Regions from separate parts of the Leuconostoc sp. JNUCC 76 genome, predicted to be linked through region 1. Evidence: a T-box and tRNA genes for the amino acid it is inferred to sense, from the RefSeq annotation. Region 1 holds a T-box; the other regions hold tRNA genes.
What was found. The T-box of region 1 lies ahead of thrS (threonine--tRNA ligase). A T-box ahead of a tRNA ligase gene usually reads a tRNA of that ligase, here a tRNA-Thr.
Positions count from the first base shown of each region.

Region 2: it encodes a tRNA-Thr, which carries the amino acid that the T-box ahead of thrS (threonine--tRNA ligase) is inferred to sense. The anticodon was not compared.
Region 3: it encodes a tRNA-Thr, which carries the amino acid that the T-box ahead of thrS (threonine--tRNA ligase) is inferred to sense. The anticodon was not compared.

Region 1 covers NZ_CM132206.1:606,849-617,583, forward strand. The annotation lists gene JNUCC76_RS03190 (lactonase family protein) at 1-74, opposite strand, end outside; gene JNUCC76_RS03195 (AI-2E family transporter) at 253-1,407, shown strand; gene JNUCC76_RS03200 (tRNA (cytidine(34)-2'-O)-methyltransferase) at 1,404-1,916, shown strand; tRNA gene JNUCC76_RS03205 (tRNA-Glu) at 1,989-2,060, shown strand; gene JNUCC76_RS03210 (FtsK/SpoIIIE family DNA translocase) at 2,216-4,582, shown strand; T-box leader at 4,815-5,033, shown strand; gene thrS (threonine--tRNA ligase) at 5,112-7,079, shown strand; gene JNUCC76_RS03220 (amino acid permease) at 7,196-8,569, shown strand; gene JNUCC76_RS03225 (VTT domain-containing protein) at 8,692-9,366, shown strand; gene JNUCC76_RS03230 (XRE family transcriptional regulator) at 9,404-9,949, shown strand; gene JNUCC76_RS03235 (fructosamine kinase family protein) at 10,133-10,735, shown strand, end outside.
Region 2 covers NZ_CM132206.1:343,544-354,278, reverse strand. The annotation lists tRNA gene JNUCC76_RS01990 (tRNA-Glu) at 1-15, shown strand, start outside; gene hemH (ferrochelatase) at 274-1,215, shown strand; gene JNUCC76_RS01980 (YebC/PmpR family DNA-binding transcriptional regulator) at 1,257-1,973, opposite strand; gene JNUCC76_RS01975 (rRNA large subunit pseudouridine synthase E) at 2,044-2,577, opposite strand; tRNA gene JNUCC76_RS01970 (tRNA-Thr) at 2,654-2,726, opposite strand; tRNA gene JNUCC76_RS01965 (tRNA-Asn) at 2,731-2,803, opposite strand; tRNA gene JNUCC76_RS01960 (tRNA-Asn) at 2,914-2,986, opposite strand; gene lysS (lysine--tRNA ligase) at 3,049-4,536, opposite strand; gene hslO (Hsp33 family molecular chaperone HslO) at 4,624-5,517, opposite strand; gene ftsH (ATP-dependent zinc metalloprotease FtsH) at 5,627-7,729, opposite strand; gene hpt (hypoxanthine phosphoribosyltransferase) at 7,757-8,296, opposite strand; gene tilS (tRNA lysidine(34) synthetase TilS) at 8,297-9,589, opposite strand; gene JNUCC76_RS01930 (FtsB family cell division protein) at 9,620-10,018, opposite strand; gene JNUCC76_RS01925 (RNA-binding S4 domain-containing protein) at 10,100-10,381, opposite strand; gene mfd (transcription-repair coupling factor) at 10,397-10,735, opposite strand, start outside.
Region 3 covers NZ_CM132206.1:1,949,986-1,960,720, forward strand. The annotation lists gene JNUCC76_RS09825 (peptide ABC transporter substrate-binding protein) at 1-605, opposite strand, end outside; gene JNUCC76_RS09830 (hypothetical protein) at 922-1,065, opposite strand; gene JNUCC76_RS09835 (hypothetical protein) at 1,250-1,543, opposite strand; gene JNUCC76_RS09840 (hypothetical protein) at 1,550-1,759, opposite strand; gene JNUCC76_RS09845 (hypothetical protein) at 1,831-2,121, opposite strand; gene JNUCC76_RS09850 (hypothetical protein) at 2,048-2,227, opposite strand; gene JNUCC76_RS09855 (APC family permease) at 2,566-3,897, opposite strand; gene trpS (tryptophan--tRNA ligase) at 3,992-5,011, opposite strand; gene hflX (GTPase HflX) at 5,305-6,606, shown strand; tRNA gene JNUCC76_RS09870 (tRNA-Thr) at 6,637-6,709, opposite strand; tRNA gene JNUCC76_RS09875 (tRNA-Leu) at 6,784-6,865, opposite strand; gene JNUCC76_RS09880 (AI-2E family transporter) at 6,955-8,064, opposite strand; gene mutY (A/G-specific adenine glycosylase) at 8,048-9,076, opposite strand; gene JNUCC76_RS09890 (hypothetical protein) at 9,164-9,307, shown strand; gene JNUCC76_RS09895 (MDR family MFS transporter) at 9,390-10,735, shown strand, end outside.

The DNA.
Region 1 (10,735 bases):
TCAAGCTCAGCTTCATATATACCTTTTGAAACGTGCTTTGTATACGTACCAAATAGAATTTTATAGACTGCCATTATATAGTAGCTCCTTTGAATGTCTGTTTTAATTATACTTGTATGTAAGCATTTACACAAATAGAATTTTTAGCCTTAGTTAATTATCACATCATCGTAAAAATATTGCAAAGTAACAGCCATTCATAATTCTATGGTAAAATAATTACAATTGTATAGCATGAGAAGGGGAGTTTTTATGAAAAAACCAGAGCAACAGTCATGGTATAGTCGTTGGTTTTCTGGCAATGACTTGTTAAATGGTCTGATTGTAATTTTATTAGTTTTGCTAATCATTTTTTTGGCTTGGCAAGTACGTTTTTTGTTTGAACCAATTCGTGCATTATTTACAGCCGTCGGTGCACCAATAATAATAAGCGGTGTGTTGTATTATTTGCTGAGCCCGATTGTCGGTCTTCTGGAAAAATACGTGCATTTACCAAGAAATTTATCGATTGGTGTGGTCTTGATTGTCTTATTAGCTATCATTGGAGTAGCCATTGCTGCTATTGTCATGGTATTGCGCAATCAAGTCATTCAATTTATCGATAACTGGCCAAATTACTGGAAAACCAGCGAAGCTTTTATTAATGAGACTTTTGCCAGTGAACAATTTAAATTTATCAGAGATTATTTGAATCATACGAATTCTGATCTTAATCAGAATGTATTAGATTGGAGCAAAAAGTATTTGACGAGCGGGGTTGCAGGTATCAGTTCATTTGCATCAATCCTTACATCAATTGGTGTGACAATTGTTTCAACACCGTTTATTCTTTATTATATGCTGTTAGATGGACACAAATTTTCGTCATTTGTTTCTAGTAAGTTTCCAAATAACTCACAATTATCAGTACGCTATTTATTAACAGAAATTAGTAAGCAAATCGCTCAATATATTCGTGGACAACTTGGCGTTGCACTCGCTGTAATGATTATGTTTTCCATAGGGTATACCGTTATTGGTTTACCGTACGGCATATTATTAGCGCTGATGGCAGGTTTCTTTAACTTAATCCCGTATGTTGGATCAATTATTGCGCAAGTACCAGTTTTCATAGTAGCGCTGATTGCTGGTGGTCCAAAAATGCTAATATTAGCTATTATCGTGCTAGCTTTTGAACAACCAATTGAAGCACACGTTATTTCACCAAAAATTCTCGGGGAGGCGTTATCAATTCACCCTGTTACTGTTATCGTTGTGTTATTGAGCAGCGGACATATTTTTGGTGTATTAGGTATTGTGTTGGCGGTGCCATCGTATGCAGTAGCTAAAGTATTTGTTACGCACATCTATGATTGGTGGCGTGCAAACTCAGATTTATTTGAAGTAGAGGAAGTAGCTGAAAAATGACGAATCACATTGTTTTATTTGAACCTTTAATGCCTGCTAATACGGGGAATATTGCTCGTACGACTGCTGGGACAGATGCAGTTTTACATTTAATAGAACCGTTGGGGTTTGAACTGGATGACAAACACGTTAAACGTGCTGGGTTAGATTATTGGGATCATGTAAAGTTGGTGAAACACCCAAGCTTACCTGATTTTCTAGACACTTTAACAGAAAAAGACAACTTATACTTGGTTTCCAAATTTGCTAATCAAGACTACACACAGCCTAATTACGCACAAGATGATACTGACAACTACTTCTTGTTTGGGAAAGAAACCACAGGGCTACCAGAAGTATTTATGCGTCAAAATCCAGAGAAAGCTATTCGTATCCCACAAGATGATTCACATGTTCGTTCGTTGAATTTATCGAATACTGTCGCAATTGTACTTTATGAAGCATTGCGCCAGCAATCTTTTTCAAATTTAGAAACAACTCACACATATGAGCAAGATAAACTGAAATAAACGGTTGACAGATATAAATTTCCCTGATAAACTAATATAGTTGTTTCGTTACAACGAACAACTATTGACCATGGCTCGTTGGTCAAGTGGCTAAGACGCTGCCCTTTCACGGCGGAATCGAGAGTTCGATTCTCTCACGAGCTACTAAAAAGCGCAACTCTGGTTGCGTTTTTTTGTGTTTAAAAATTAAATTTTTGAAATAGAGTTAAGCAAAGCTTAAGAATTCGATGTGAACGTTTGTTCGTGTTTTAAAAATGATAAAATAAAGTGTTAGAATGAACTGACTAAGAGGTGGAACTTTGGCGACAAGAAAGACTACACAAAGACGGCGTACAACACGTGGTAAAAATAGTAAAAAAAAGAACCCTTTAGTTCAAAACCTATGTTTTTTGGGTGGTATTGTTTTAGGTATACTAGGGATATTTAAGCTTGGTATATTAGGGGTATTTATCGCTGATATTTTCCGTTTTTTCTTTGGAAACATGTATCTTGTGATTTTAATACCTATGACATTATTTTTAGGATACTATTTTATTACTCGAAAAACACCCAAAATAGCAACTCATTTTTGGGTCGGTGCCTTTATGATGTTTATTGCTGTTGAGACAATTTCATCATTGTTATTTTTTGAATACACACTAAAAAATGCAGATGGATACGTTGGCGAAGTGGTGCGGTTAATTAGTCAAGATTTTGTCAATCAATCAGCAAACACACCAGTTGGCGGTGGTATAATCGGTGCGGCATTGTATCATTTACTGTTTATGTTAATGTCTAGCATTGGCACGTGGATTGTAACAGTAATCTTATTATTCAGTGGTATTGCAATCTTTTTCCGTATTCCGGCTCGTGACATTGTTCAGCAAGGCGTTGAAAAAGCTCATGAAGGAGTTACCTATATTCAGGAAAAACGAGCTAACGAAAAGCCAACCCGACAATCGTTTTTCAAACGTGATCGACACAAGAAAGATATTACTGATTATGGAGATGATCCATTAGGTGTGAGCCAAGATAATAGCTTGTCGTCAGATGCTGTCCCTAAAATAGAAAAAGATGTCAATGAACCAAGTGCTCAAGAGAATTTCAATGAACCTGAAATTAAATGGAATGGTCCTATAGCACCCCAACCAACAAAAAAGTCACCCAAAAAACAAGCCGAGAAGACTTCTGTTAGTGATAGCGAAGTTTCTACAAATATGTTGGAAAAAGAAAATCCGGATTACCAGTTACCAACTGCTGACCTATTGACGCAATTAGCGCCTACAGACCAAACAAAAGAGTTTAAAGGTTTAACTGACAAATCACGTCTTGTTCATGATACGCTACAAAGCTTTGGTGTTGAGGCGGAAGTGACCAGTGTTTCATTAGGACCTACGGTAACGCAATATGAGTTAAAACCAGGGCAAGGCGTTAAGGTGAATCGAATTGCTAATCTATCGGATGATTTAGCATTGGCATTAGCTGCAAAATCAATACGAATTGAGGCGCCAATCCCCGGTAAACCCTATGTTGGTATAGAGGTTCCTAATGATACTCAGGCAACTGTTGGATTCCGGGACATGATTGAGAATGCGCCATTTGATGATAATCCGCTTAATGTGCCACTTGGCCGAGATGTAACAGGAAATATTATCATGGCAGACTTATCGGCTATGCCTCATTTGCTTATTGCTGGATCGACTGGATCTGGAAAATCAGTAGGGCTTAATGGTATTATTGTATCTATCCTTTTGCGTGCAAAACCTAATGAAGTTAAATTAATGATGGTTGATCCAAAGGTTGTTGAGCTATCTATTTATAATGGGATCCCACACCTGTTGACACCAGTTGTTTCGGAGCCACGCAAAGCAGCGAAGTCTTTGCAAAAAGTTGTTGACGAGATGGAAAATCGCTACAAGCTTTTAGCTCAATTTGGAAAACGTAATATTGGTGAATACAATGCGGCGGTTGAAAAGCAGAACGCTGAAGCCAAGGAAACAGATCAACCAATTATGCAACCAATGCCATATATTGTCGCCATTGTAGATGAATTCGCTGACTTAATGAGTACGGTGGGCAATGAAATTGAAGTTTCTATCGCGCGCCTTGGTGCTAAAGCTCGTGCAGCCGGTATTCACATGATTTTGGCCACACAGCGACCAGATGTTAAAGTGATTAACGGTACTATAAAAAGTAATATTCCTGGTAGAATTGCTTTTAGAACAGCCTCTGGAATTGATTCACGTACTATCCTAGACAGTAATGGTGCTGAGAAGCTACTCGGAAAAGGGGATATGATTTTTGCACCGCCCGGTAAGCCGACACAACGTGTTCAAGGTGCATTTATTAGTAATACTGATGTGACTAATATTGTTGAATTTGTTAAATCGCAACAAGAGGTTCAGTATTCCGATGCAATGACTGTTACAGATGAAGAAATTGCTCAAGATAACTCCGAAAATGCTGATGGAAATAGTGATGATGAGTTATTCCAAGAAGCTTTGCAATTTGTTATTGAACAACAAAAAGCCTCAACATCACTGTTACAACGTCGCTTCAGGATTGGTTATAATCGAGCCGCACGATTAATTGATGATTTGGAATCGGGCGGTTACATTGGTCCAGCAGACGGATCACGGCCAAGACACGTCAATATTTCAGATGGTAGTTCTGGAATAGAAAGTTAGCATTAGTTTCAAACTCAGTAGTATGATTATATTTTTTGAGTATAATTAAATGATTAAGCAAATAGGAGAATAATAAAAATGGCACTTACAAAAAATCAAATTGCTGCGCTACAAAATGTTTTTGATAATGGTATTTTAGATCATGATGCCGAGGCATTAGAAGCGCTAAAGATTGTATTGGCAGATTTAAAAAAATAATTGCAACGCAGCAAAAAAAATGTTATGATGTTTCTCAGAAACATTGATAAGGACAACTCGAATGTTATGCACTTAAAGAGAGCTCATGTTTGGTGAAAATGGGCAGTGCACACATAAGAGACTACCTTTGAGTGGTGATTTAGTATTTTTAAATGAAAAGTTACCCGGGTGATACCGTTATATATCATTTGAGAGAAATAGGAATTTTTCCTGTTTTTAAACTTGGGTGGTACCGCGGTAAAACGTCCCTTTAGATCGAATAAGGATCTAAAGAGACGTTTTTTGTTTTATTAATGTAAAAAATTGGGATGGAATTTGAAAGGAAAATAATATGGCAGAAATCAGTCTTACATTTCCAGACGGCGCTGTTAAGAAGTTTGATGAGGGCATCAAACCAATTGAGGTTGCTGCAAGTATTTCAAAGTCATTGGCAAAGAAGTCAGTGTCAGGAAAAATAAATGGTTCATATATTGGTATGAATGATGTTATTACTGAAAGTGGCGATTTTCAACTAATCACTACATCAGATAGCGAAGCATTAGATCTACTTCGTCACTCAGCATCTCATTTATTAGCACAAGCATTAAAGCGAATTCCAAAATTTGCTAACATTCATTTTGGAGTTGGTCCTTTTATTGAAAATGGCTTCTATTACGACACGGATAATGGGGCTGGTAATCAAGTATCAATCGAAGATTTCCCTGAAATCGAGGCGATGATGCACAAAATTGTGAAAGAAGATCTACCTATTCTTTCTCGTGAAATCACACGTGATGAAGCATTAGAAATGTTTGCTGATGATCCATATAAAGTTGAGTTAGTCAACGATTTACCAGCCGATGAAAAGATTACAATTGCTGTTCAAGGAGATCATATTGAACTTGATAAGGGTGGTCTGGTGCCCTCAACAGGTTGGATTAAGCATTTCAAGCTTACTTCAGTGGCTGGTGCTTACTGGCGTGGAAATTCAAGCAACCCAATGATGCAACGAGTATATGGAACAGCCTTTTGGAAAGCAGCTGACGTTGAAGCAGAAATTGCTCGTCGTGAAGAAGCCAAGGAACGTGATCATCGTGTCATTGGACGAGATCTTGATTTATTCTTTACTAGTCAAGAAGTTGGTTCAGGATTACCAGTTTGGCTGCCAAATGGTGCAACAATCCGTCGCCAAGTTGAAAGATATATTACAGATAAAGAGCTGTCAAATGGTTACCAGCACGTTTACACACCAGTATTGTCTAATTTGAACTTATATAAGACATCTGGTCACTGGGAGCATTATCGTGAAGATATGTTTCCACCAATGGATATGGGGGATGGCGAATTTTTGGAATTACGTCCAATGAATTGCCCATCACATATCATGGTATTTAATCATAAGCCACGTTCATACCGTGAATTACCAATGCGTATTGCTGAATTGGGAATGATGCATCGTTATGAAAAGTCTGGTGCTTTGACAGGGCTATCACGTGTTCGTGAGATGACGTTGAATGATGGCCATACGTTCGTTGAACCAGAAAAGTTAGAAGAAGAGTTTAAGTCTATCTTGACAATGATGATGGGCGTTTATCGTGACTTCAACATTAAAGATTATCGTTTCCGTCTGTCTTATCGTGATCCCAAAAATACAGAAAAGTATTTTGATGATGATGAAATGTGGGAAAAGTCACAAAAGCAATTGAAAACAGCAATGGACGATCTTGGTCTTGATTATTTCGAGGCTGAAGGTGAAGCTGCCTTTTATGGTCCAAAGTTAGACGTTCAAACAAAGACAGCCTTAGGTAATGAAGAAACATTATCTACGATTCAATTAGACTTTTTGTTGCCAGAACGATTTGATTTGAAATATATTGGTCGTGATGGGCTTGATAATCATCGTCCAGTGATGTTACATCGTGGTATTGTTGGTACGATGGAACGTTTCACAGCTTACTTAATTGAGATGTACAAGGGTGCATTCCCAACATGGTTGTCTCCTTTACAAGTGCAGATTATTCCTGTTAATTTAGGTGCTCACGGAGATTATGCAAATAATGTCCAACAGAAATTGCAAGATGCGGGATTACGCGCTAATGTTGAAACAAAAGATGCTAAGATGGGCTACCTCATTCGTGAAGCACAGACAAATAAAATACCATATACTTTGGTTCTTGGTGATTCAGAAGTGGATACTGATACAGTTACAGTTCGTAAATATGGTGAAGCAAAAACAATTACAATGTCATTTAATGAATTCCAAAACTTGATTTTATCTGATGTTGCCAATTATTCACGTGAATCCGAACCAGCAAAATAAAAATAGCTTGTTAAAAGAAATTATACTATACCATTTGTAGGTATATTTGTACAAAGCAAAGCACCCTGAGATTATCGAAGGGTGCTTTGCAATAGGAAAGGAAAATTTTTAATATTATGTCCGATTCAAAAGGCGACAGTAATCTTCCCAAACGAGGTTTACAAAATCGACACGTTCAGTTAATAGCCATTGGTGGTACGATTGGTACTGGTCTATTCATGGGTGCAGGAAACTCTATTCATTATGCTGGACCGTCTATTCTGTTGGTTTATTTAGTTATTGGAATGTTCATGTTTGTTGTGATGCGTGCTATAGGTGAATTGCTTTATGCTGATCCGAGCCAACATACATTTATTACATTTATTACCAAGTTTTTGGGAAACCGTGCCGGCTTTTTTGCCCGATGGTCGTACTGGTTAACCGTCGTATTTATGGGAATGGCTGAACTAACCGCTGTCGCGAAGTATATCCAATTTTGGCTACCAAGCCTCCCAAGTTGGTTAATCCAGATAGTGATGTTGATTTTATTGACATGCGTAAATTTGATTGCTGTAGCACTTTATGGTGAAACTGAGTTTTGGTTTGCTATGATTAAAATCGTTGCTATTTTAGCACTAATTGTTACTGGGATTATGATGGCAATAACTGGATTTAAAACCCCAGTAGGAACTGTTGCATTTAGTAATGTTTGGAATCATTTTGAATTTTTCCCTAATGGTGTTGGTAATTTTATTAATGCCTTTCAAATGGTGATGTTTGCCTTTGTCGGTATGGAATTTATCGGAATGACAACAGCAGAAACAGAAAATCCACGTTCAGTTTTACCTAAAGCAATTAATCAGATACCTTGGCGAATTTTATTCTTTTATCTTGGTGCCTTGTTTATTATTATGACAATCTATCCATGGCAAAAAATTCCTGCAAATCAAAGCCCATTTGTTATGGTTTTTGAATTAGCAGGTGTTAAGTGGGCAGCAGCATTAATTAATTTTGTTGTGTTGACGAGTGCTGCATCAGCTTTGAACTCAGTTTTGTTTAGTGCAAGTCGTAATTTTTATGCACTTTCATTTCAATCAAAAGCTAAATTTTTACAACCATTTAGAAAAATTTCTAAAACTCAATTACCAATCAATGCTGTATTGTTAACAGCAGTGATGGTTGCTTTCTCTGCATTGATTTCAGTTATACCTTCAATTACAAACGCATTCAGTTTTGTAACAAGTGCTTCAACTGATTTATTTTTAATGATTTATGTGTTGATTTTGATGGCATATATGAAATATCGTAAGTCAGATAGTTACATGCCTGATGGTTTTCTTGTTATAGCACCTAAGACATTAGTGCCATTGGCAATTCTGTTTTTCAGTTTTGTATTTGTTACGCTCTTCTTTAATCCAGAATCTCGTCTACCAGCAATTGGTGCTACTATTTGGATGGTCGTGTTTGGCTGTATTTCAATGAGACAACCAAAACAGGCGTTAAATAAGTAAGTTACTGTAATTTTTCTGGTTAGAAGGCAGTTAAAATCGCAATAGATATGAAAAGTTATATTTTAATATGACAAGCTTACATGTGTGGTAAAATATTACTATTCGTACTTTAGGGGAATTTTATGTCATTTCTAATTGATTTTATTTTGCACATTGATGTCCATATTGGTAATCTTGTGCAAGCGTTCGGTTTATGGACGTACTTGATTTTATTTGCGGTAATTTTCATTGAAACTGGTAGTGTGATTATGCCGTTTCTACCTGGAGATTCACTATTGTTTGCTGCAGGAGCAGTTGCTGCTACGCCTGCTGGGCTAAATGCCGGACTTAATCATTGGGTATTTATGATTGTATTCTTCTTAGCAGCTGTTATTGGTGACTCAGTCAATTTTTGGATTGGTCGTACAGGTGGTTATAAAATCTTGCATCACCGTTTCTTTGGCCGTTTCATTAAAGAACAACATATCAAAGAAGCTGAGGCTTTCTTTGAAAAGCGTGGTGCTGCGGCAATAATCATTGGGCGATACATGCCGATTGTTCGCACATTTGTACCGTTTGTGGCTGGCATCAGTCAATTTCCATACAAGCACTTCTTACGTAATAGTGTGATTGCTGCGTTTTCTTGGAGTTTAATTGCAACCGGTGCTGGTTATATGTTCGGAAATATTCCATTTGTTAAAGCACATTTTTCTGTAATTATTTTGGGTATTGCGTTGGTAACATTAATGCCAACGATTATTGGTGTTGTTCGTTCAGCGATGATTGCAAAAAAACAGAAAAAAATAATATCGAAATAACCGCCATTCATGGCGGTTTTTCTGTATAATTATAACTATGAATAACTTAAAAAAACTACAAGAATTAACTAAAATTTCAACATTAGAGATTGCTGATGCACTAGATGTTGAAGTTGAAACTGTTGAAGCATGGCAAAACGAAGAAAAAGTACCTAGTGTGAGTGATTTTGAGGCATTAAGTGGTATCTTCTCTTCTCAATTGGATGCTCAAGGAATCGACTCCCAATCCAGTAAGCATCCAATTCACATTCGTTTATCTGTGGATTATCTATTGAATCTAGGAATAACACTTTCAGATTGGATTACTTTAAAGTGGGCCTTTGAAGGGCAGTGGAACAATGATCAGTTAGCCGTCGGATTTTTTTCTAATAATCAATTGGTGCGTGTTGTCAAAAGTGAAAACGAATTTTCGGATGCTTTTGCAGGCTATCTTATTTTACAAACTGAAGGTGAGTTTGAACCATATATTGATGAGTTTGATAATGATAGGGAATACGATTGGCGGTTGTTACGTTTGAACGATGAAAGATTTGTAGATATAACTAACGATTTAATTGCAGCCAATTTACCAGTCATCAGCTAACAGTAGAGAAGTACACAAAGTAGTGACGTCTGTATAATATTATGATACACTACAATTAGATGTTAATACTTGTGGGACAATTGAATAAATTTGTCGATAATAAGGGTATTATTTTGTCAAAAACACAGTTTTCGTAATGGAAATTGTGTTTTTTTGTTCCGATAATAAATTTTGGAGGATAATATGGATTTAGGCAATGATTTTGTTACTCGTTTGGGACTTGAAAAACCATACGACTTAGAAAAGGTACGTGGTGGTGACATTAACGAGGCGTTTTCAATCTATTCGAACAACAAGCGCTATTTTTTAAAGATTCAACAAAATGCTCAAGCAAGTTTTTTTGATCATGAGGTTGCTGGTTTAAAGGCTTTGGGGGAAGTGGTGACTGTGCCAGCCATTTTAGCGCAGGGACAATTACAAGGACACGCCTACTTAGTATTGTCGTGGATTAATCAAGGAAATGGGACACAACAAGAATTAGCAAAGTCGCTGGTTAAAATTCACCAAGCTACAGCACCAAAGTTTGGATTTGATAGTGATAATTTAGTAGATTTTGTGCCTAAAAATAATACTTGGCAATCCTCTTGGGCTGAATTTTTTGTGACACAACGCTTGGATCCGCTAATGGCGCAAGCGCAAAAAAATAATTTTTGGCTGACCCAACGTGGTGATCATTATAATAATTTACGTGAAACGATATTAAATGATAATCACGCGCAAACAGTTCAACCATCATTACTGCATGGTGATTTCTGGGCAGGAAACTTTATGTTTAACGATCAAGGT
Region 2 (10,735 bases), 260 kb from region 1:
TTCTCTCACGAGCTATATCAAGTCGCAACTTAGGTTGCGGCTTTTTATTTTGTCTTATTAAAATCAATAAATTCTAATTTTTATAAAATTCAGGTATTAACTAGAAAAATATTGTATTTATTAGCAAATTCGAAGTAATTTTGTAAGTAAAAATAATTACTACACAAAAGGACAATAGTTATCCTTATCACAATTTTTTGCTTTTCGACATACATTTTGATTAAAAATTAGGTTATAGTATTACATATTAAATCAGACAAGGATCACTTACTTATGCAAAAAAAAGGTCTATTATTAGTCAACCTAGGTACCCCTGACTCCCCTCACCCAGATGATGTGAAAGTATATTTAAAAGAATTTCTATCAGACACCAACGTCATTCAAATGCCAAAATTACTCTGGCAACCCATTTTAAGAGGTAAAATTTTACCAAAAAGATCAATCAAGTCGGCAGAGCTTTATCAAAAAATTTGGCGAGAAGATGGTTCGCCATTGATGGTCTATGCAAAGAAGCAGGCTGAGCAAATACAACAATTACAACCGAATTGGATTGTTCGTTATGCAATGACGTATCGTAAGCCTAACATTGCAGAAACACTGAAAGAAATGCGTTTAGCAGGCGCTGATGACATTGTCGTATTACCACTGTTTCCACAATATTCTGTTACGTCAACACAATCAGTCATTGATCAAGTCCGTAAGGCTGACAAAAGCATTAAAGTTGTTAAATCATTTTACGACGATGAAGCCTATTTGGATTTATTAGCTAGAGACATTCGCGAGGCGTGGGCCAAGAACAATTATGATCGTTTAATCATTAGTTATCATGGTGTTCCCGAATCATACGTTCGTCGTGGTGATCCTTATGTTGACCACTGTACAGCAACCACACAAGGCGTTTTAGAGCGTGTTGGACCGTTAACACCTGATAATACTCACCAGGTTTTCCAATCACGATTTGGGCCAACTGAGTGGGTCAAACCTTATTTAAGTGACACACTCATGTCACTACCAAATCAGGGTGTTAAACGTATTCTAGTAGCAACTCCCTCATTCGTAGCTGACTGCTTAGAGACAATTGAAGAAATTCATGTCGAAAATCATGATATCTTTAAAAAGGCAGGTGGTGAAGTCTTTGATGTTGTGCACCCCTTTAATGATCATATTGATTTTTCTAACTATATTGTTTCTCTTGCCAACCGACATTTTGAATAAATTAATACACAAAAAAAGCAATGGGTATCATTGCTTTTTTATTATAATTCAACGTTATGATAGACCTTTTGAACATCATCATCAGATTCTAACGCATCAATTAACTTTTCAAAAGTTTCTAAATCTTCATCGGCTAATGACATTTCTGATTGTGGCAACATGCTAATTTCTGTAGTTGAGAAATCAGTTACACCATTGTCGCGCAAAGCAGCAATTGCTTGATGCAAAGCAGTTGGTTCTGTATAAACAACGATATGATCATCTTGTTGTTCGGCATCACGAACATCAACTTCAGCATCTAGCAGTGTTTCTAAAGTAGCGTCAGCATCTTCACCCTCAAAAACAATCACGCCTGTTTCATCAAATAAATAACTAACAGAACCAGCAGCACCGTAAGTTCCACCATTTTTGTTAAAGGCTGTGCGTACGTTTGTAGCTGTACGATTAACATTTGATGTCAACGTATCAACAATAATCAATGAGCCGTTTGGCCCAAATCCCTCGTAACGTCCTTCGATAAAGGTTTCATCCCCTGAACCCTTTGCCTTTTCAATGGCACGTTCGATAACATGCTTTGGTACTTGTGCTTGCTTAGCACGTTCAATAACAAACTTTAATGTTGAATTAGCTTCAGGATCTGGGCTTCCGCCTTGCTTCGCAGCAGCATAAATTTCAATACCATACTTACTGTTAACTTTGGCGGCCGCACCATCAGTCTGCGCCTTTTTCATTTTAATGTTTTCCCATTTACGTCCCATGAGGTCACCTCTTTTAATTTACATCTTTTATTATTATAAACGTTTATGGTGCTTTTGCGCCACAAAATAATTACTTCACAATTCGATATTGTCCTGGTTTTAAATCAGCAATATGATAATCACCAATATGCGTCCGAATCAAGCGTAATGTCGGTATGCCCACAGCAGCTGTCATACGTCGAACTTGTCTATTGCGACCCTCTTTAATTTTTAGCTGAATAAAACTTGTTGGTTGATTCTGACGGACTCGAATTGGTTTTTCACGTTCCCATAGCCATTTTGGATAAGGAATACGTTTAACTTTAGCTGGTAAAGTTATACCGTCTTTTAATGCCACACCTTGTTCAAGTTGCTTTAGTTGCGACTTTGTCGGGACTCCGTCAACTTGAACAACATATGTTTTATAAGCCTTATTTTCTGGATCAGTCAATTCATGGTTTAATTTACCACTATCAGTTAATAATAATAAACCTTCACTATCCATATCTAACCGACCAGCAGCATATACTCGAGGAATATCAATATAGTCAGCTAAAGTTGCACGCCCCTCACTATCTGTAAATTTTGTTAAAACATTGTACGGTTTATTGAATAGTACAATCATTTTTTAATTGCGTCCTTTTCATTATAAAAAAATAAGCAAACCGCAGATGATTTGCTTTTCATTATATAAGTAATAGTGCCGACGAGAGGAATCGAACCTCCGACCCCAGGTTTACGATACCCGTGCTCTACCAACTGAGCTACGTCGGCGAAACTCCGACTGCCGGGCTCGAACCGGCGACAACCTGATTAACAGTCAGGTGCTCTACCAACTGAGCTAAGTCGGAATGACTTTCGTTGCTAACACAACTATATTATTATGCCATGTGACAGAAAATATGTCAACAGTTTATCACATAAAAAAGAAGCAAACCAGAACGATTTGCTTCTCATAAAACTCCGACTGTCGGGCTCGAACCGACGACAACCTGATTAACAGTCAGGTGCTCTACCAACTGAGCTAAGTCGGAATAATGTCGCTAACACAACTATATTATTATAACTAATTGTGTAACGACTTGTCAATGATTTATTATTCTGGACGCATTGTTGGGAACAACACAACGTCACGAATTGTGTCAGAATCAGTCAATAACATAACTAAACGATCAATTCCAACTCCAAGGCCACCCGTTGGAGGCATACCGTACTCCAAAGCCTCAATAAAGTCTTCGTCAATGCCCTCAGCTTCGTCATTACCATTTTCACGTTCAGCTGCTTGAGCTTCAAAACGTGCACGTTGATCGATGGGATCGTTTAATTCAGTAAAGGCGTTCGCGTACTCACTACCCATGATAAATAACTCGAAACGGTCAGTAAAGCGAGGGTCATCAGAATTTTTCTTAGCTAGTGGTGACACTTCAACAGGATGTCCGTAAACAAATGTTGGTTGTATCAACGTATCTTCAACGAAATCTTCAAAAAATGCGTTAATAATATGTCCAACACCCCAGTACTTTTCATACTTAACATGCTTATCATCAGCTAACTTTTGCGCTTCTTCAACTGACATTTCTTGCCAGAAATCGATACCTGTTTGCTCTTTAATCAAGTCAATCATATGCTTACGAGCAAAGTTAACACCTAGATCAATTTCAGTACCTTGATAGGTGATTTTTAAGTTATCTGACACGACCGAAGCCGCAGCCTTAAAAATACCTTCTGTTTCATCCATCACGTCTGTAAAGTCCATATAAGCTGCATAAGACTCCATTGTTGTGAACTCTGGATTATGTTTTGGATCCATACCCTCATTACGGAAAATACGGCCAATTTCATATACACGTTCCATGCCACCAACAACCAAACGCTTTAAATATAATTCTGTCGCAATACGCATGTACATATCAATATTCAAAGCATTATGATGTGTGATAAACGGACGTGCTGCAGCACCACCGGCTTCAGTTTGCAAAATCGGCGTTTCAACCTCAAGGAAATCGTTTCTATCCATATATGCACGAATAGCAGAAATGATATGTGAGCGTTCTTGGAACTTTTTGAAAGAATCTTCATTAGCAATCAAATCCAAATAACGCTTACGATAACGTGTTTCAACATCAGAAATACCATGGAACTTATCAGGCATTGGACGCAAAGCCTTAGATAAATGTGTTAATTCCGTAGCCAAAACTGTTAATTCACCAGCTTCAGTCTTCATCATAATTCCCTTGATTCCAAGGAAGTCACCCAAATCCGCTCTTTTAATAATCGGATAATTATCTGCTAAATCATCACGTCTTGCATAAACTTGAATTTTTCCAGAAACATCACGAAAATCAGCGAAAATAACTTTACCTGCGCCACGCTTTGCAACCATGCGACCTGCAATAACAACTTCATGTTTTGCATTCTCTAACTCTTCTAAAGAGCTGGCATCATATAGATTATGCAGTTCTTGCGCTTTTGCTGTACGTTCAAATCGCTTACCGAATGGGTCTAAGTGTAAATCACTAACGATTGTTGCCAACTTTTGTCGGCGCGCTAGCATTTGATCATTAAGGGCTTTTTCTTCAGCCATTTGTATAAAATCCTTCCCTATTGCGCGTTTTTTAAATACACGCCTACTAACTAAATATCATACCAAAAAAAAACAATAATCTCAAAGTCACTCGTTATTTTTTTCAATCTGTTTCAAAATTTCGGATAATTGTTCCTCTGTGAAAAAGTAACGCTTTCCGGAGAACTTTCCCACAATTTCAGCGCCATGATCTTCTTTGATCATTGCCTGAATTTCAGATGCTGGAAGTGTGAGCAACATTTTAGCATATGCGTCTTTGGATGGCTCTGCGGCCAAACCTATTCCAGCTGTTTGAAGAATCTCAACTTCACCTTTCCCAAAAATTGCTTCAAGCACTTCTAGTGGCGTATATCCTTCTTGAATCATTTCAGAAAGTGGTCTCATATTTTTTAGAGCTCTCTCAAGTTGATCAATTGCTTCATCAGTAGCATCAGGTAACGCCTGAACAAGAAAGCCACCCGCTCCAGCGACCGTATCATCACTATTCATATAAACGGAAACACCTATAACTGATGGTGTTTGCTCTGATTGTGCTAAATAATATGTAAAATCATCCCCAATTTCTCCGCTAACCAGTTGACTCTGACCTATGTAAGGATCAGAATAGGGAGCAAACTTTGTAACCTGTAGAAAGCCATTTTTTCCAACAGCTTTAGCCACATCAAGCTGTCCTGCTTCATTTATTAATGTCTCAAGGTTAGGATTAGTTACATAGCCACGCACACTTCCTTTAGCATCAGATTCTACTACAACATTGCCAATTGGTCCGCGTCCATTAATTTTTGTTGATAAGGTTTCTTCACCTTTCAAAACAGCCTGAGCTGTCAAGGTTGTAGCCAATAAACCGCGCCCAAGAACAACAGCAGCAATACGCGATGTTTCGTGGATTTGCCCTGCCTGATGGACGAGGTTGGTCCCATTTACGGCAAACGCACGAAAATACTTGTTTTTGGTAATTGCTTTGATAAATTGATCTGCCATAATTTTCCCTATTATTTAATTTATTGTATTTATATTTAACAGTGTAGTGTTTTTATATTTGCTAAACATATGACAAAATAAAAAGCTGGCGTCACCGCCAACTTCTATTTTACTTATTTTCTGTATTATTGTCATCTGTTTCTGACTTATCTGTTGAATCAGTGTCTTCGTTTTGTGACTCTGAGTGACCATCAGATAACTTTTCTTCATCTTGTTTTTCAAAGCGTTGTTCAGCTTGTGAATCCTTAGCATCAGCAGCAGCTTTTGCTTCTTCAAACGACTTTGCTTTTGCAAGCTCAGTATCATCTTGGATATCCTTACGAGTAAAGGTTCCTGTTAGATAAATATCCTTAATTTGCTTTTCGTCTAATGTTTCAACTTCAAGTAGAGCCTCAGCAATTGCTGTCAATTTGTCTTTATTGTCGCGCAATATAGCAATAGCATCATCAAACGCTTCACGTGCCAAACGACGTACTTCCTCGTCAATCAAACGGGCTGTTTCTTCAGAGTATGCACGATTACCAGCTTGATCAGCATAGCCAACGCTAGCATTACCTTCAAGTTGAACCATACCTAACTTATCAGACATTCCAAAAGCTGTAACCATCTGACGAGCTAAACCAGTTGCTTGTTGGAAATCATTTGACGCGCCTGAACTAGCTTCATTAAACATAAATATTTCTGAGGCACGACCGCCCATCAAACCAGCTAGTTGCTCCTTAGCCTCCGAATATTTCAAGTTATATCGATCATTCTTAGGCGTCATTAAGGCATAACCACCAATACGACCACGCGGAACAATGGTAACTTTTCGAACGACTGAAGCTTCTGAACGAACCAATCCTACTAACGCATGACCAGCTTCATGATAAGCAGTTGTACGACGCTCTGATTCAGACATGTTATGATTTGTCTTAGCTGGACCTTGGAAAATACGATCTTCAGCTTCATCAATATCTGCAGCATCAACTTTGGACTTGTTTCGACGAGCAGCAAGTAATGCAGCTTCATTTAACAAGTTTTCCAAATCTGCTCCAACATACCCTGGAGTTTGCTGAGCAATAGCTTTCAAATCGACATTGTCTGCTAATGGCTTGTTCTTTGCATGGACGTTTAAGATTGCTTCACGACCTTTAACATCCGGCGCTCCAACTAAAATCTTACGATCGAAACGACCTGAACGAAGCAAGGCTGGATCTAAGACATCAGAACGGTTAGTAGATGCTAAAATAATAACACCTTCGGAACCTTCGAAACCGTCCATTTCTATCAAAATTTGGTTCAAAGTCTGCTCACGCTCATCATTACCACCACCCATGCCTGTTCCTCGACGACGACCAACTGCATCAATTTCATCAATGAAGATAATGGCTGGAGCAGATTTTTTAGCATTTTCAAATAAGTCACGAACACGGGATGCACCAACACCAACAAACATTTCTACGAAATCTGATCCTGACATCGAGAAAAATGGTACGCTAGCTTCACCGGCAACGGCTTTGGCCAACAATGTCTTACCTGTTCCGGGAGGGCCCTCTAGTAATACACCCTTTGGTATGCGGGCTCCTAAGTTCACAAACTTCTTTGGCGCTTTTAGGAATTCAACAACTTCAACCAGCTCTTGTTTTTCTTCTTCGGCACCAGCAACATCAGCAAAACGTACTTTATTATCCTTGGGATCTGAAGGTTTGGCTTTGGATTTACCAAAGCTCATCATGCCACCTTGACCACCTTTTCCGCCACCAGCTTGGTTCATCATCAGGTAAAATACCGCAACAATCAACAAAACAGGTACTAAGGATACTAACAAGTTTAACCAAAATCCAGAATTTTCAGCTTGTTTAGTCACTAATTCTGTTTTTGTCTTTGTAGCCGCATCTGTGACTGACTTTAACGACGCATCATTGGGTAGCAAAGTTGACGTAAACTTAGTTACCTTTTGTGTAGGTTGGAATAAACTAAGTCCTTTATCCTTGGCTGCTGTTTGTGCCTTCTTATACGTTCCAGTAACATTATAGATGCTGTTACCAGGCTGTACTGTAACTGACTTCAACTCTTTATCATTCAGTGCTTTAATAAATTCACTTGATGTAATAGTTTTCGTGGTTGTCTTATCGTTACCAAACAAGCCATAAACCATTCCTACAACAGCAAGAAATATGAAAATATAGAATACACTGCTTCGTAAGAAGCCACCTTTATTATTGTTCATTGTATTTCCTCAATTCTTGTTCGAAGTTTATTTAGTGTATACTTCTTTTTTCAAAATACCGACATAAGGTAAATTGCGGTAGTGCTCTTCATAGTCAAGACCGTAACCAACCACGAATTCATTACGAACATTGAATCCTGCATAGTCAGCATCAACTTCGACTTTTCGACCTTCAATCTTATCAAGTAAGGTCGCTACTTTAATTGATTTTGCACCACGTTTCGCAAGTAATTCTTTCAAAAAAAGTAATGATTGTCCAGTATCGACAATGTCTTCTAAAATGATAACATCTCGTCCTCGAACATCTGAGCGAACGTCTGTTACGAGCGTTATTTCATCAGAACTTGAGACACCGCCATGATAACTAGAGATTTTGATAAATTCTAGTTCAGCATATAAATCTACTTTGCGCAGTAAATCAGCTGTCCAAAGGTAGGCGCCTTTCAGAACTGATAAAAACAAAGGCGTTGAACCCGCATAATCTTGGGTAATTTGTTTTCCCAAACGATCTGCCGCTTTTTGAATACTTTCTTGGTCATACAACACTTCTTGTATATCGTTATCCACTTAGGTTTCCTCAATTTGACATACGAGCCAATATGGCTGTGTATTTTCTTTAACAGCAAAATCCGCATTTACACGCCACTGATTACTACGTAAATGCACTGCAATTACTTCATCATCAGCTGTCGCAAGAACCCACATCATTGTACGTTCATGCGGCGTCAGTTTCTCATCAATCGCTAAACGTCGTAAATTTTTATGGCCGTTTATGAGAGCAATTTTATCACTCGCTTTTGCTGGGCGCAAGCTTAGATATGGTAATGAACGAGTAAGATAAAACTTGATAAATGATTGGCCGTTCATAGGGACATTATCAGTCCATATGAACGTTGTTTTTGCAAAAGAATGCCATTGATTCAATTTTAACATAACTGGCGTCAAAACTTGCGCCATATTTTGTTGTTTTTGTATACTAATTTTTTGATAGTTTTTTATGAACTCAAAATTATCTGCCAGAGCAATTTTTCCATTCGGTTTATGGACATTGCTCAGCAATTGAATCATTTGCTGCAGTTGATTTTCTTTAATGTTAAATAACTTATTTTTTTGGAGCCAATATTTCAGCGTCGGTAGTTGCCAAAGTGTAGGAATCTTCTGCCAGTCTTGAATATCCTTAGCGTATATTTTAGCCTGATTATCAATTAACCGCTGTTGTTGTACAATTTGTGCGGCCATATCATTAATATGTCTGACGGCTCGTTGATTAATAGTTGTCAATTTTGGCAGAACATCGTTACGCAATAAATTTCTCGGCGTATAATCAGCGTCAAAGTTTGTTTTATCCTGACGCCACCCCAACTGATTATCCTGTGCATAAGTAATTAGTTCTTGCTTAGTTATCGACAAAAATGGTCTAATAACTTTATGATTCTTTGTTTGCATGCCACCCATTTGTTGCAGTTGCCCTCCTCGTATCATCTTAAGAAGAACTGTTTCTGCTTGATCGTCTGCGTGATGGGCAACAGCGATTGTACTTGTATGATACTTTTGAGCTAAATCCTCAAAAAAATCGTAACGAAATTGACGAGCTGCTTTTTCCACTGCATGGTCAGGAATACGTTGCCAGACCTGTTCTTCAAATATAGCACCAGTTTGAGTCGCAAGCTCCCGAACGAATGCAGCATCATCATCACTTTCCTCACGTAATCTGTAATTCACGTGTGCAATAACAAGGTTGGCTTTAGTTTTTGACAACGCATGAACTAGAACTACGGAGTCAACACCACCAGAAACTGCAACGATAACTGTCTCTGGCCAATTATACTGTTGTATAGTTTGCAAAATTTTTTCTGTCATATACGAAAAAGGCACCCCTAGGGCGCTTCCTTAATTATTATCGGATGGTAAATTATAAACAAGTTCTCCTTGCTTTGAATAACCATATTTATCTCGTAGTAGTTGCTGTAAGTACGTTGCATCTTTTAAACGTTTTGTATCAGCAGTTAAATCAGTATTGGTCTTTTGAACTTTTTCCAAACGATCTTGCGTATTCGTTAGTTCTTGATTAGCCGCATGCAACTTTACTTGGCCTATCAAGAGTTGCACAACAAAAATCATCGCTATCAACCCGCCAAAAAGAAGAATTTTTTTCTCCCGTCGCGCGTGCGCCTTACGATAATGTTTTGCCGCTTCCGAGTTAGCACGTTCTGATTTTTTAATTTCACGTGCTATCGCTGGGTTTAACGGTGTAATATTTGGTTGTTTTCTTTTAAAATTACCCGCCATAGTGAATTCTACCTATTGTAATTTTGTCATGTTCTTTATTATTTTACAACAATATTTAAACTAACTTAAACATTTTGGCTATTATTCGTCACCAATTTTACGAAAATCTTGTTGAAATTTCTCACTAATAACTTCATACATGTCAGCAGATTCTTCTTTTTTGGTTGTTTCAACAATTTTGAGCACTTTTACTGTCAGCGTTTTGTTTCCAAAACGTACTTCTAATTCATCATTTGTGGACACATCTGATGATGATTTAGCAACTTTACCGTTAATTGAGATTCGTCCTTGGTCAGCAATCTCTTTGGCGACTGTCCGACGCTTAATTAACCGCGAAATTTTAAGATATTTATCTAAACGCATATTCTTCTCCTATGTTTAATGATGAAGTTCATTTAATGTTTTTGCTGATAATTTATCAATAATGACTAACAAAAAGTTCCGTAAAATATTGAGCCAGATACTACTTTCTGCGACATCGTTCACAGTGAAGATCACTTGTAAATTACCTTCTTCTGTTCGCACAGCTGCTTTTAATGGCACATCAACCATTGTCTCAAATATGGCTTCTCCGGCTAAGTTTTTCGTAGCTGTTTCATTAAATGTCATAAATAGTTGTTTTCTTTGACGTCGTATATTCGTAATTTGTGACTGATCAGCTAACTGCTTAATTTGACCTACAAGCAATAATCGAGCTACCTCATCTGGCATTTCACC
Region 3 (10,735 bases), 850 kb from region 1:
GACGACGTACCGTATTTAGTACCCCACTTTTCATAATCTTTAGTATTAACTGGAATAATAGAGGTTGCTAATTTGTCAAAAGAAGGTGTTGCTTGTGTTAATGTGATTTGCAACGTATGACTATTAATTGCCTTAACACCAATTTTGTCCGGTGATATTTTACCTGAGTGAACATCTTCATAATTTTTCATGATTGATATGGCATCAGCTGAATTTTGTGATTTTGTTTTTGGATCTGCTATTGCACGGATTGCTGTCACAAAGTCTTGGGCAGTAACTTTATCTCCATTTGACCATTTAGCATTGTTCCGAATCTTAAATGTATAAACCGTACCATTTTGAGTTGGCTTCACAACTTTATCTGACATTCCGGCAACAACTTTATCACCTTTATAACGATAAAGCCCTTCATAAACTTGATCTTGGGCCTGACCTGAATAAATATCAGTTGTCATAATTGGGTTCATCGTCATGACATCATCTTTCATCATAGTTTGCAAAGTTTTAACCTTGTTCTCTGATCCGTTAATGTGTTTCACAAACCAAGTGCCTGCTATAGCACAGATGACGAATGCACCTGCCGCCCAACGTATTTTTTTGTTCATTTATCTCTTCCTCATATTCTTGACTTAAAACTTGTTTAACAAATAAAATAAAAAACCAATCCTATATTGGATTGGTTTCGTGATTGTATCATTATTCACGGAGAGCAAATCCAGTCGCATATATTTTAGCGACTGAAAATGCTCAACCGCCTTACTCGAGAATGAGGGCGTTGAGAAGTAGTTGTGATTGTACAGCCTTTTTTTGAATGTTTATTTTAATCATCATGTTGTTCTCCCGACATATTTGATGAAATTAATATTACATTATTTTCTTTATATTTTCAATACTTTTTCCAAAATCTAATAAATATAGTGTTCAGCTTATATTTTTAGGATATTCAATATGTTGCCAATCCTGATCAAATAATATTTCTTGTAATTCATCATCTGTCACATCTTGCCCATCAAGAGACTTTTTATATACTCTTCTTTGATCTTGTAGTGCTCCGTTTTGATACATTTCTGCTCATGAAATCGCATATTTTATTAATGAATTGTCTTCAATTTCATTGCACAATTGCGCTGATAAAGTTATCGAAGAATTAATAACACGTTGGTTTAGTTCGTTTAGTGTTTGTTGCATATTTACAGAGAGGCCAATCGATTTGACAAAATTTTGAAGGTTATTCATCATATTGGTGGCTTCATTTTGGTACCCAGTCATCTTCATTCATCACAAAATACATTACTAATAATCGAATAAAGCGAACCGTAGAACTACGAATACCTATTGATGAAGTTGAGTCTAAATCCAACATACGTAATTCCATATAATCAACACCGTTTTGTGCCATATCTTTTAGACCTTTTAATGCCTTTAATCGAATGAGTCCGTGGAATTCTGACTCAGACTGAATTTCTTCTGAAACAATAGCTACTAAAATAGCCTTCTCATAGTCATGGATACTCGAATAATTTCCTCGAAAATTACTAAACAAGCCATATTATCGTGATCCCCTTAGTGAGCGTACAGGATAATCTGGAACACTGCCGACATAAAAATTTTGTTCAGAAATAGGCGTAGCATCAAACAAGTAAGTCAACAACCAACTATACTTAATAAAGCCATGTGTTACCTTTTCAAATAAAGCATTACGTATCGCTGATTTATCTGTATAATCATTTCTAACATAAGCATAGAGTGAATTAATCAGCGCACTGTCAAAGCTTAAATTAACATGTACACCTGTGTTGGTAGTGCAAGTCGAATATCGTGCTTAGATAACTACTCATGACAGTATTTTTCTTTTTGGGGACTGGCATGTGATATTTCTAATGTATTTAAATTCTCAGGTAATATTGGTGGTAATGAAAGGGGCCAAAGTACTTCATCTTCTTTTAATGCCGACCGTAATGAATAATTCAGTGTGGTTAAATCGCGAATTGCTTCAGCCGCATTTGCAGCAGTAGGCGTTATAATTTCACTTTGCATATTAAAAAAATTATTTTTTGATTCGTCTATTTTTCTCTTGCTCACCAAGTTCTTCTGGAAATCCGTGATTAGATAACTTACCATTTTTAAACACTCTGTGTATTTCAACTTCTATACCCATTTTGACGTCCATTAATGCTGTTTCCAAATCTTTCGATAGTATTAATTGACCAACTTTGTCTAATTCCATGTTATTTACCATCAATTCACAATGTTATTTTTAAGATAAGAAATAACATCATTATTTTATCATCGCAATAAATTGTGATTTCTCCTTTTTTAATCGCCGTTTGAACAAAAAAACCTATCCGAAACCGGATAGGTCATGTGAATACGTTCTGTTCAAGACAGCTACCTCCAGTCGCAATATTAGCAACTGAAAAGACTCAGTCACCTTATTTAAAAATAAAGGTACTGAGAAGATATACATACGATGTCTTTATATTCATTGTTTTCTTAATCATAATGTACTCTTAACTTATTTAATGAACTTAATATTACACTACTAGATGAATGTTTGCAAATGTTTTATTTGTTATTTATACGGCGAGAAAGAACTAGATAAACCGGATATCCTAAAGCAACAATTGCAATTGAAATGAGCACGCCAGAAAGATCATGCATAATTTCCGAAATTTCGACATACACTGATCCCAAAATTGCTAGAATTGGTAGCCAAGGATAAAGTGGCATTGAAAAGTTACGTTGCTCACCCAAAGGATCTCTTTTACGTAACTTAAAAACGCCAACAAATACTAATATATAAAACAGAAATGTTGTAAAAATCGCAATATCACTTAACCTATCAGGATTAGTAAAAATTATCATTAGAATTCCTAGCAAGATCATAAACCAAATCGATTTATTAGGCGTACGTGATCGCATATTAATTTTTGAAAACTGTTTAGCAAATGGAAATAAACCGTCATTAGCCATTGCAAAAAGAACACGAGGAAAAGAGACTATTTTACCATTGAGGGTTCCAAGTAATGAAATTAAAACCGCTACACTTAATAATCTCCCACCAATAACCCCGAAGGCATTAGTAGCCATGTATAGTGTTGTGTTTTGACCTAACTTAACAATGTTATTAGCTGGTAAGCTTTGGTAGACACCAAAACTTACCCCAACATACGCCACTATCACAATCAAAATTCCAAAGATTATCGCTCTAGGCAAGACTTTTTGCGGATTTTTAATTTCTCCACTAATATTGGCTAATGTAACCCAACCATCATATGCAAACAACGTTGCTAAGACAGCCACACCAAATCCACCTTGACCGCTTTGTGAAATATAAGCAACAGTTTGTCCAAGCGCATTATGCTGTCCAAAAAAGATTCCAAAAATAATTAGTGCAACTATAGGCAACATTTTCACTGTGGTTGTTATTATTTGAAAACTTGCACTAAAACGATTAGGAATCGAATTGATAATACCAACAAATGATAGCGCAAGAATTGCCGAAGGAATTGCTAAGCTTTTAGATAACCCAAACAAATCAACAAACAGTATTCCAAAATACGCAGCAATTGATCCCATCATTGCTGGACCATAAAATATTACTTGCATCCATCCCGCTAAAAATCCCCAAACTTTACCGTAAATTTTTTCGATATAGATGTAAATTCCACCAGTTTTATCCATTTGAGAACCAATTTCAGCCACACTAATTCCTGAAGCCAAAGTTAGGATTCCTCCAGCAATCCATGCCAGCATTGCCGCAGTTGTACTACCTGCCGATTCTAAAACACTACCTTGCTTGAAAAAAATACCAGAACCAATAATTGTTCCAACAACTAACGCCAATGAAGCGGTTAATCCAAATCCACGATTTAATTTTTGATCATTATTTCCCATTATATCTCCAAGACAAATAAATTAAATATTCTATATATTTATCGTTCATCTCTCTTCACTAATTCAAATAAAAAAGTTCGGAAAGTCCGAGCTTTTATTTACCAAAATAATCCAGTCCCATTACATGACGAACATCTTTCATCGTTTCTTCAGCTACTGCATTAGCTTTATTTGATCCCTCTTGTAGCATATCCAAAACTGCTGGAATATCCTTAGCAAATTCTTCTCGTCTTTGACGAATAGGTGCCATTTCAGCTTCCATGACATCTATCAAATGCTTTTTTATTTTCATATCACCTAAGCCACCGGCAGTATACTGGTCTTTTAGTTCTTGAACACGTTTTTTATCCGGATCAAAAATATCTAAGTAGGTAAACACCACATTACCTTCAACATGACCAGGATCAGTAATATTGATATGTAAGGGATCTGTATACATTGACTTAACCTTTTTCACCAATGTATCCGCATCATCACTCAAGAAAATACCGTTATTTAATGACTTGGACATTTTTGCATTACCATCTAAACCTGGTAAACGCCCTTGTCCCTTGGGTGGGAAAACACCAACTGGTTCAACTAGGACATCAGACTCATAGGCATTATTGAACGAGCGTACTAACTCACGTGTCTGCTCAAGCATAGGTTCTTGATCATCCCCTACCGGCACCTTTGTTGCTCGGAAAATAGCGATATCAGCCGCTTGTGATACTGGATATGTCAAAAATCCTGCAGGGATTCCCTCATCGAAGCCTTTTTGTTTAATTTCTGACTTAACTGTTGGATTTCTTTGCAACCGAGCAACACTAACCAAGTTCATAAAGTATTCTGTCAGTTCGAATAATCCTTTGATTTGTGATTGTACAAAAATAGTTGTCTTAGATGGGTCAATGCCAACCGCCAAATAGTCCAAGGCTACCTCAGTTAATGATTGACGTATTTTTTCCGGATTACGAGCATTATCTGTAAATGCCTGTGTGTCAGCAATCATAACAAATGGCAAGTAATCGCCAGAATTTTGCATGCTCACACGGTTTTTTAACGATCCAATATAATGACCAATATGTAGTTTACCAGTGGGACGATCACCAGTTAAATAAATTTCTTTTGACATGTTCAAAACCTTCTATTAATTAGTTAACTTATTCTATTATACGTTAAATCCAGGAACAGCGTTGAAGAAATTATCACAAAACAAAGTACGTTATTATTGACATTTTCCTATAAAACTTATACACTATCACTATTAAGAAGAAAGAGGTACGAGAACTTGTTGAACAATTTTTAAGATGTGGTGAATAAAAGCAATAGATTGTTTTTATGCGCTTTTCTTGAGATTGGTCTGCCTTTTTCGTACTAAACACGTAAACTGCCACCAGTCTCGCAAGTTGATTGGAGGCATTTTTTATGCAAGAAAACCCTCGTAAAGTATTTTTAGTTGGCTTAACAACTAATCAGGGAAACCTAGACTACGAATTAGAAGAACTAGCGAATCTAGCAAAAGCAAATAATCTTGAACCCGTTGAAACTTTTACTCAAAATCTAGAACGGCCAAATCCTAGTACTTACTTTGGTAAAGGCAAGGTCGAAGAGTTAGGTGAAGCTGTAAAAACTTATGATGTTGATATGATTGTTGTCAATGATGAATTGACACCTTCTCAAATTCGTAACCTAGAAAAAACAACCGATGCTACTGTTGTTGATCGTACTGGTTTAATTCTCGAAATTTTCGCACAACGAGCCCAGACTAAAGTTGCAAAACTCCAAGTCCAGTTAGCGCGTTTACAATACCAATTACCACGCTTACGTACAAGCATGTCGATTTCATTAGATCAACAAACAGGTACAGGTGGCGCTGGTTTCACCTCACGTGGTTCTGGTGAAACAAAGCTGGAACAATCTCGCCAACGTATTACGTCTCAAATGGTTCATGTTCGTCAAGAACTGGCTGATTTAGACAAAAGTGAAAATACGCGTTCAATGCAACGACATGCTAACAACTTACCCAACGTAGCACTGGTTGGCTACACAAACGCTGGAAAGTCTACCTTGATGAATCGTTTGTTGATGCGTTTTGGTGTTGGTGCAGACAATGATGATAGTAAGCAAGTGTTTGAAAAAGATATGCTATTTGCTACGCTAAATACCACAGTTAGACAACTAACTCTTCCTGATAAAAGACAGTTTTTATTAAGTGATACGGTTGGTTTCGTGTCAAAGCTGCCTCATAACTTAGTTGCTGCTTTCAAATCAACGTTACAAGAAGCGGCAAATGCAGATTTAATACTGCACGTGGTGGATGTTTCAGACGAACATTATAAAGCTATGATGGAAACAACTGAAAAAACATTAACTGAGATTGGTGTTACTGGTAAACCCGTTATTACGGTATATAATAAAGCTGATCGCACTGAGTTGCACTATCCAGACATCTCTGGCGATAACGTAATTACTTTGTCAGCATTAGATACCAATTCTCAAGATGCATTGATCGATCTCATTGTTAAACATATTTTTAACGATAGCGAAGTCGTAACTTTGCATATACCATTTGATAAAGGAAATATTGTTGCCCAATTAGCTGCAAAACATAAATTTATAGAAGAACAATATGACGAAACTGGTAGTTGGCTAACCATTGAGTTATCTGAAGTCGAGCGAAACTTATTTCAACAATATATCACGAAATCAAAAAGCATGAATTCATAGGAATTCATGCTTTTTGATTGAAAATAATTATGCCGACCGCCGGGCTCAAACCGGCGACCCCCTCATTACTAGTGAGGTGCTCTATCAACTGAGCTAGGTCGGCAAATTAAAGTACTCAGGTACTACAAGTGAATAATACCAGATACCTCAATATATAATATGGCGGCGACCATATTATACGGGTGACAGGAATCGAACCTGCACGGATTACTCCACTGGAACCTAAATCCAGCGCGTCTGCCAATTCCGCCACACCCGCATGTATCACACAACCCTTTAATTCTACTGGAAAAATCTAAATCAGTCAAGAGGGTAATACAACTTAAATCAAAAAATATTAAAAAAATGCTATTCTAACGATTCCTTAGTCAATTGACGCATTTCAATGGCAAATTTAACAACAGTTCGAGCAACCGCATACATTGGCACAATCAATATCATGCCGAAAATACCCCAAAGATTACCAGCTACCATCAAAAGAATCATAATTGTTAATGGGTGAATTTGTAATGACTTTCCAATAACATTTGGATAAATAAAGTTTCCATCCAATTGCTGAACAACCATCATCACAATCATTACTAACAACATTTGTTTCCATGATTGTGTACTTGCAACAATCAACGCTGGTATAACCCCAATCCAAGGGCCAATATATGGCACTATGTTGGTAATACCTGCAATCACACCCAGTAACCATGCATATGGTTCACCAATAATTAAATAACCCACAGCCATGGTCACCCCGACAAACAGCATTTCAATAGCTTGACCTGATATATATCTTTCAATGGTTTTATCCATTTTAAGTGTCAATTCTTTGACATTATCGGCAAAACGAGCTGGAAAAAGCTTCTGGATTGCCGGCAACAAGCGATCACCATCGCTTAGCATATAAAATAAGACAACTGGAATAGTCACGACATTAATCGTGACAGATGTAATCATCGAGACAGCACTGCCTAATGTACCTGCCGTAATAGTTAAAAAAGAAGCCGAGTACTTGCCAACAGCACCCTTTACTTCATCTACATCAATTGACAAATTTAAATTTGATAACCACTTACTTTGCAGTAAATCTGTTACAAAGAGCTGTACATTTTGTGCAAAATCAGGCAATGCAGTAATTAAATTAGTAATTTCCGCCACTAGAGTTGGTATCAATAAAATCAAGGAACCAGCTATCACGGCTAGGAACAACACAAAAGTAATTATAACAGCCAGTTGATGCGGCATTTTATGCCCTTTAACTGTAATTTTTTTTAAAAGTGTCAAAACAGGTTTCAAAACATAGTACAAGAATCCGGCTACAATTAATGGTACAAAAACCGTGGAAATAAATACTGAAATTGGTTTCATAAGAAAATCAAATCGGGAAACAATCAAAATTAAGAGCGATAGCGCTAATAATTCAATGGTCCAAAAAAATATATTTTTGTATTTAGAATTCGGTATCATATAATTTCTCCAATAATTTATGTTGTACCTTTGGCAAGCTTAATGCCGACCATTCATCAGAACTAAAATATTGTTGATTATCATTCAACATAGCTGTTTCTTGCTTCACTAACCAAATTTCCCATCGACGATGTGTAAAAATATGTGTCACTGGCTTAATATTTAACTGTTGACCCGTAATTGATTCCATACTTTCAATTTGTGTTAGTGGGAATGTCCAAAATCCAGCCAACAAACCGCTATCCGGTCGTTTTTCAAATAATAATTTACCATCTTTTTCAAAAACAGAAGCCATAAACAACTGTTTTACTGGCCGTTGTTTCTTGGTTTTAACAGGGTATTGATCCTCCACACCATCTCGAAAAGCCGCATTAAATTCACGTACCGGTGAATATAAGCTATCGGGATTTTTAGTTGTCATATAACTTGATCCCAAGTCCATAATTGCTTGGTTAAAGTCCCCCGGTCTTTCCGGATCAACAATTGGCGCAATAATATCATAAAATATCTTACGTGATTTTGCATCAGCAATGTCAGCGTCAATTTTAAGTAATCGACTAAAAACACGATATTGGTTGCCATCAACAGCCGGGACTACCTCATTGAAACTTATTGACGCAATAGCTGCAGCTGTATATGGGCCCACTCCTGGCAAACTTTGCAGATCATCACTGCTCTCTGGCCATTGTCCATGCAATTCATTGACAACAAATTGTGCCGCTTTTTGTAAGTTTCGCGCCCTTGAGTAGTAGCCTAAACCCTCCCATAATTTAAGCACCACATCTTCTGGTGCGGTCGCTAAATCACCAACTGTTGGTAAGGATGTCATGAAGCGATCAAAATACGGAATAACTGTATCTACGCGTGTCTGTTGCAGCATAATTTCTGAAACTAAAACACGATAGGGATCATGATTGACACGCCATGGCAAGTGCACTCGCCCTTCTCTATCATACCAATTGAGCAATGTTTTACGAAATTCTTTAATTGTTTGTTTATCCCAAGTTTCCATAATATATATTGTAACACTTGTATTCATATGAATTTTGCCGTATAATTATTATTTGTATGAAATCATTGAATAAAAAGGAGCACAATTATGGTATTAAAGAAGCCACTTAACTCATTTGCACGTGCCCGCAAAGTTAGTCATAGCGCTGCTAAGAAACAACGTCAAGCTGCTATTGCAAAATTGCAACAATGGGCAAAAGGTAAGTCAGAAGAATTACCTTCTACAAAGTAATTTTATTGACTACTTAAAACCAGTATTTATACTGGTTTTTTGTTTGCATTTTTATGACGAAAAAAACGGAAAGTGGATACTGTTGAATATAACACAAAAGCAAAGAACAATCTTAATCATATTAGTTATCGGTACCTTTTTGGGCTTTTTAAATCAAACATTAATGAATGTTGCCTTGCCAGATATCATGCATGAATTTCATATTTCCACAGACTTGGGTCAATGGATGACAAATGGCTACATGTTAGTCAATGGCGTAATGGTTCCATTAACAGCTTTTTTGATTCAACGCCTAACAACACGTACACTATACTTAACCGCCGCTGGACTGTTTGCCGTAGGAACAGTAACTGCTGGATTTGCACCAACATTTGATATTCTCATTATTGGGCGTATGATTCAAGCGATGGGTGCCGGTGTATTCGGCCCTTTAATGAACGTCGTTGTCATGAACTTGTTTTCGCCCGATAAACGCGGGTCTGCAATGGGAACAATCGGTTTGGCGCTTAACTTCGCCCCTGCTTTAGGTCCTAGCTTGTCGGGCTTAGTCGTTACTAATTTAAGTTGGCGCTTCCTATTTTATCTTGTAGCACCATTAATTATTGCGAACTTCATCTTGGCTTATTTCTTACTGCAAAATATTGGGCAACAAAAGAGATTAAAATTCGATTTTATCGGCGTTGTTTTGTCAAGTATTGGTCTCGGATCATTACTTTACGGATTTTCTAACGCAGGTGCAACCCCTTGGAATGAGTTTACTGTATGGGGATTTGTATTGATAGGTATTATTGTTACAAGTTTATTCATTTGGCACCAATACACAACCAAAACACCATTGTTGAATATGTCCGTATTTAAATATCGACAATTTAACGTTGCTGTTTTAATCAATGTTGTTTTGATGATTGCTATGTATGGCGGTGCCCTGATGTTACCCCTCTATATGCAAAATGTGCGTGGTACCACAGCTTTTCAATCAGGTCTAGTGTTGTTTCCTGGTGCCTTAGTAACCGCATTTTTATCACCATGGAGTGGTCGTTTATATGATCGCTACGGTGCTAAATACTTAACATTAGTTGGTATTATGATTACAGCATTTGGTACTTTTATTTTAGCTTCTTTGACATTAACGACTTCACTTTGGCTCGCTGTTCTTGGACAGTTTGTCCGTCAACTTGGACTAGTCTTGGTCCTAATGCCAATTCAAACAGAGGCCTTCAATGCATTACCTTTAATACTTATTCCTGATGGATCTGCCATGTTTACTACAATTAGACAACTTGCAGCATCATTTGGTACAGCCACTTTGGTAACAATTATGACAAAAAGTGCACTTAACTATGGCCATAAACACACACACCTCAGTGCCGAAATAGTTGATTTACATGGTGTACAAGTAACTTTTTTAACTGCAGCATTCTTAATGTT